Linked DNA regions of Pseudobacteriovorax antillogorgiicola. Each later gene encodes a partner of the first gene's protein in a complex. Links are inferred from orthologs where the notes say so. Each region holds a gene or a part of one and is shown on either strand. Other genes may lie near its edges.

What was found.
Region 2: the proteins of metK (region 1) and groL are in contact, whole or in part, in a cryo-EM structure (PDB 8P4O), measured with the Escherichia coli proteins. The link is inferred for Pseudobacteriovorax antillogorgiicola from one-to-one orthologs.

What each region holds. Positions count from the first base shown.
Region 1 is NZ_FWZT01000001.1:175,246-178,319, forward strand. Bases 33-3,032 are described here. They hold metK (methionine adenosyltransferase), read right to left. Parts: upstream 2,115-3,032; coding sequence 951-2,114; downstream 33-950. Other genes in these bases: ruvA (Holliday junction branch migration protein RuvA), read right to left, coding at 33-279; B9N89_RS00880 (methyl-accepting chemotaxis protein), read right to left, coding at 283-861; truB (tRNA pseudouridine(55) synthase TruB), read right to left, coding at 2,111-3,032. Outside these bases: more of ruvA, read right to left, coding at 1-32; more of truB, read right to left, coding at 3,033-3,074. UniProt on the Escherichia coli protein: Catalyzes the formation of S-adenosylmethionine (AdoMet) from methionine and ATP.
Region 2 is NZ_FWZT01000005.1:358,472-361,434, reverse strand. The notes cover bases 46-2,934. They hold groL (chaperonin GroEL), read right to left. Parts: upstream 2,381-2,934; coding sequence 710-2,380; downstream 46-709. Other genes in these bases: groES (co-chaperone GroES), read right to left, coding at 2,418-2,705; B9N89_RS09345 (DUF2716 domain-containing protein), read right to left, coding at 46-524. In the rest of the region: more of B9N89_RS09345, read right to left, coding at 30-45.

The DNA.
Region 1 (3,074 bases):
AGTCGAAAGCGTTGCCAGAGCCACTTTTGGTCCAACACCACTCAGGCTAAGCATCACTTCGAAAGACACCCGATCTTCGTAGCGTAAAAAGCCAAACAACTTAATACTATCTTCTCGCACATAGGTATAAGTCCAAAGTGTAACTGACTTGCCTAGTGGAGGGAGTTCGCACATAGAAGACAAGGGCATTTCTAGGCCATAACCAACCCCATTGACATTGAGGATAATGCCAGTGGGTAGCTGGGTGTCATAGACTCCCGAAAGTTTTTCAATATACATAATCTAGCTCGCTATGGGGTTCGCGTCGCCTTTGGGCAGCCGTGATCGAATATCCGACCCCAGATCGTTAACAGCTTGGAGGGTTTTTTCAAGTTTTTCTTCAGCATTAAGCTCGTTGCCCTGAATATCCTGGCTAATCTCATCCAAAACCGCAAGATCAGCATGAAGACGGCTGGTGATAGCATCCATCATACCGTTGAAGTTGCGCACTACGTAACGAAGATCATCTCCATCCCTCAGTCTCATATTTCCCGTCCAAACCCCGCCTTCTTCAACACTTCGAAAATGTCGTACTAAGCTATACATGGGTCCAGCAATCTTATGGGTGATGAAAATTGCCAGCAAGCCAACCAACGCCACATTGATGACTGCAGCCATCCCCATAATCACCATAACAGGCAGCGGTAGAAACCTTGGAATTCTCAGGATTTCAAATTGATAAAGGGGAAATAAGATCAACGTCGTCGTTAGAGCGGTCGACAGTAATCCTACCACTACGGCCGCACCTGCATAACGCATCTGGAAGTCACGGTTAACCAGATAAAGCCGCTTTTGTTTTTTTCGGTCATTCGTTTGATTCATAAGAACCAGTATATCGAGGCAGACACCTGGGGCAAAGAAAAAAAGCTCAGGGAAACCTAAGCTTTGAAATTGAACTGGTTACGGACTGCTTATACAAGCTTTTTCAGGGCAGCAACCTTATCTGTTTTTTCCCAAGGGAACTGATCACGACCGAAGTGTCCGTAAGAAGCCGATGGCTTGTAGATAGGACGAAGAAGGTCGAAAGTTTCTACAATACCCTTCGGAGTTAAGTTGAAGCACTCACGAACCGCCTCTGCGATTTTTAGATCAGAAGCCTTACCTGTACCGTAGGTATTCACATAAACACTTACTGGATCTGGAACACCAATCGCATAGGCCAACTGCACGAGGCAGTTATCTGCAAGACCTGCCGCAACAATATTCTTGGCGATGTAACGCCCCATGTAAGCCGCAGAGCGATCCACTTTAGTGGGATCTTTTCCAGAGAATGCACCCCCACCATGGGCACCGTGGCCGCCGTAGGTATCGACGATGATCTTACGACCCGTCAAACCACAGTCACCCTGAGGTCCACCAATCACGAACCGGCCCGTTGGGTTGATATGATACTTGGTTTGATCATCCAGCAACTCAGCAGGAACGACTTTTTTAATCACTTGCTCAATAACGAACTGCTTAAGCTCAGCATGCTCAACATCTTCTGTGTGCTGAGTAGAGATTACAACAGCGTCAATTCGCGCAAGCTTGCCATCCTTATATTCAGCGGTCACCTGGCTCTTCGCATCAGGTCGCAAGTAGTCAACGGTTTTTGCTTGGCGATGCTCGGAAAGCTTTTGTAGGAGTCTATGCGCATAGCTGATAGTGGCTGGCATGAACTCAGGGGTTTCGTTACTAGCGTAACCAAACATCATACCCTGGTCACCGGCACCTTGCTCTTCATGTAAGCCTTCTCCTGCTGTAACACCCATAGAAATATCGGGAGACTGCTGATCAAGAGCCGTAATCACACCGCAGCTTTTAGCATCAAAGCCAAGAGAACCATCGTTGTAACCGATTTCTTCGATAACCTTACGGGCGATAGCGGCATAATCTACAACGGCTTTAGTTGTAACTTCACCAGCGATCACCACAAGCCCTGTTTTGACAAGGGTCTCAACAGCTACACGAGAATGCTTGTCTTGCTCTAGGAGCGCATCAAGAATCGCGTCACTAATCTGGTCTGCAACTTTATCTGGATGGCCTTCACTCACGGATTCAGAAGTAAATAGATAGTTTTTATTTTCGCTGGTCATGAGAGCCCTCTCCTCATTTGAACGGCCATACGCCCTGAATTTAGGATGCTGGCGCTACCAATACCAAAAGACCTACTATCCTTATCTAAAAGGAGCATTCGGTCAATAGAATGTATACGGACCCTACGGTCCCCCATTTGCTCAAGGCCGTCTTCAAAAAAACGCATATCCACATGCATGGTCTGCCCCATTTTAAGACGCCTCACCAAATCGTCATCAACAGCTTGCCATTTAGGAAGTTGGAGAGGAATTTTCCCTAAGGGGATCAAGAATTCCTCGAATCGATCCAAGTTCTCGGTCAAAAATTCTAAGCTATAGCATTGCTCCAAAGCAAACCCTGCCGCCTTCGTGCGTACAAGTCTTGTCACATGACCGCAAGTTCCTGCATTTCGAGCAATGGTGTCGGCTATAACCCTAACGTAGGTACCTTTTGAGCAAGAAACACTAAATGTTGCTGTGTCTTCCTCGAACTTTAATAGCTCTAAGCCATGGATTTCAACATCTTTCTTGAATCGCTCAAGAGGAACTTCATCACCACGCCCGGCTCGGGCATACTCATACAAGGGTTTGCCCTCATACTTGACCGCTGAATAAAGTGGAGGAACTTGTGGGAAAGCCCCTACCAATCCCGTAGCAATCTTACGAAGCTCCAGCTCATTGACGTGGTCATGAGGCATTTCTTCATAGACCTCCCCCTCCACGTCGAGTGTCACAGTTGCTTGTCCGAATTTAATATCAAACTCGTAACTTTTATCCATTTCTAGGAGATAATCTTGGAGGCGTGTGGCTTTGCCAAATACAACCGGTAAGACTCCAGATGCTAGGGGATCAAGTGTCCCTACGTGGCCCAGCTTCTGCCGCCCAAAATGCCTTTGAACCCAGCGCGAGACATCTTTAGATACCATTTCATATGGTTTCTCTACAAGAAGCAGGCCAGAGAAGGCCTTTCTACTTTTCCTC
Region 2 (2,963 bases), on another replicon or contig:
TTTTGCAATTTGGCTTCCTTTCCTTATTTTCAGTAGTCTAACCGGTCTTTGTATGATGAAGAGGAATTGCTGTGAGATCGAATGACCAACTCTTTGTCCAGTGTCTGCTGTTCAAGCCAATCGAGGCAGGCCTCACCGAAAAAGCAAATTGTCTGCTCCCAGGGATGGCCAAAATATCCATTTTTTAGATTCTTATCGATGATGATAGCATAGTCTCCATCAGGAAAGGAAACCTTCCAGGGGTCATCAAATTGGGCTTTCGCAGGAAAAAACTGGAAACATTCATGCTGCCAATCTAGTCCATATATCCAACCAGAATCAGTAGCTAAGATTTTCGCTAACTTCAGTAACTCTTCATTAGTAAAGCTTTGGAAAACATCCCAGCTATAGGTGACGGATTCTTGAGGCTCCACTATCCCAGGAAACTCCTCGACGGATGGATTAAATTTGAAGTCTGACTTAAACCTATTCCAAACCTGTTTATCTTCTTCATCACTCAATGGAACCCAAGCAGTATTACCCATATTACTTCCTTAAAAGATAAAAACCCGAACCACTAAAAGTGATCCGGGTTCCATTTTTCATTTTTGCCCGGAAATCTTTGACCGATTTCCGGAGATCCTTCGCAAAAAGGCTCAGGATGACATGTAGTGCGGATGTAACCCGACGAGATCCTTCACCTACTAGGTTCAGGATGACTTCGCGGTTCCTACATCATTCCACCCATGCCGCCCATGCCGCCCATACCACCCATGCCGCCCATGCCAGCAGCTGCAGCCGCAGCATTACCAGCAGCATTAGCAGGCTCAGGCATATCAGCGATCATAGCTTCAGTGGTAAGAAGCAGACTAGCAACAGAAGCTGCATTAGTTAGAGCAGTCTTAGTTACTTTAGTTGGGTCGATGACACCAGCTTTGTAAAGATCTTCGTATACTTCAGTTAGAGCGTTGAAGCCGAAGCCATCTTTTCCTTGCTTGATCTTATCAACAACAACAGCAGGCTCGATGCCAGCGTTGAATGCGATTTGACGAAGAGGTTCTTCGATAGCGCGACGGATGATCTGAACGCCGAACTTCTGCTCGCCTTCTGCTGTAACGCTGTCTAGAGCGTGCTGACAGCGAATAAGAGCAGTGCCACCGCCTGGTACGATGCCGTCTTCAACAGCAGCGCGTGTAGAGTTTAGAGCATCTTCAACGCGAGCTTTTTTCTCTTTCATTTCAACTTCAGTTGCAGCGCCAACTTTGATAACTGCTACACCACCAACAAGTTTCGCAAGGCGCTCTTGTAGTTTTTCACGGTCGTAGTCTGAAGTTGTGTTTTCGATTTCAGCGCGGATTTGGCCAACGCGAGCGTCGATGTTAGCTTTTTCGCCAGCACCGTCGACGATTGTTGTGTTGTCTTTAGTGATAGAAACACGCTTCGCTTCCCCTAGCTGATCGATTGTCATCGTCTCAAGCTTAAGACCTACGTCTTCGCTGATAACAGTACCGCCAGTTAGAGTTGCGATATCTTCTAGCATCGCCTTGCGACGGTCGCCGAAGCCAGGAGCTTTAACAGCAGCAACTTTTAGAGTTCCGCGGAGACGGTTTACAACAAGAGTTGCAAGCGCTTCGCCGTCAACATCTTCAGCGATGATAACGAACGGACGGTTTGTTTGAGCAACTTGCTCTAGAATAGGAAGCAGATCTTTCATGTTCGAGATTTTCTTCTCATGGATAAGAACGAAAGCCTCTTCTGCAACACATTCCATGCGCTCAGCGTCAGTTACGAAATATGGTGATAGGTAGCCACGATCGAATTGCATCCCTTCGGTGAACTCAAGAGTGGTTTCCATACCTTTAGCTTCGTCAACAGTGATAACACCGTCACGACCAACTTTGTCCATCGCTTCAGAAAGGATGTCGCCGATTTCTTTGTCGTTGTTTGCAGAGATAGTACCCACCTGAGAAACTTCTTCGCGAGTTTCAATTTGGCGAGATAGATTGTCTAGCTCAACAACAAGTGACTTAACAGCGAGGTCGATACCTTTTTTAAGTTCCATTGGGTTGTGAGCAGCAGCAACTAGCTTCGCACCTTCGCGGTAGATCGCCTGAGCAAGAACAGTTGCAGTTGTGGTTCCGTCACCAGCGTTGTCAGAAGTTTTAGAAGCAACTTCTTTAACCATCTGAGCGCCCATGTTTTCGAACTTGTCTTCTAGCTCGATTTCTTTGGCAACAGAAACACCGTCTTTTGTGATGTTAGGAGCACCGAAAGAACGGTCGATTACTACATTACGGCCTTTAGGGCCAAGAGTCACTTTTACAGCATTTGCTAGAGTGTCAACGCCTTTGAGAATCTTCTTGCGAGAATCTTCGCCGAAGTTAATAGATTTAGCAGTCATATATGAATCCTACTCTCATAATTGTTATAGTTTACGATTAAACAAGAACACCAAGGATGTCGTCTTCTCTAAGGATCAAGTGGTCGGAACCTTCCAACTTAACCTCAGAACCAGCGTACTTGCTGAAAAGAACCTTGTCGCCAACGTTCAAGTCGGGCTTTGCAACTTCACCGTTGTTCAAGACTTTGCCGTTGCCAACTGCAACAACTTCGCCTTCCATCGGTTTTTCTTTTGCGTTGTCTGGGATGATGATTCCACTGGCAGTCTTAGACTCTGCCTCGAGACGCTTAACAAGGATTCGATCCTGTAGTGGCCTAAGCTTCATAAAATGCCTCCAATAAACTTTAACAAAACTGAATTGCGTTACATACACTCAGTCGTAAATACGGTTTTACAGACTACTTACGCCATAAAATCTGAGTTTTTGGCCTTAAATAGAACTGTTGAAACGATCTCATTTCAACCAATTTCGGACACGGATGAAAATTAAGTATCCTTTTTTCCGTGTCAAGGGAAGGTGAAAAAAAATTTTGAAGTTTTTTGTCTGGAGTCGGAAAACCCACTGTCTTGCCAGGGCTGGCAC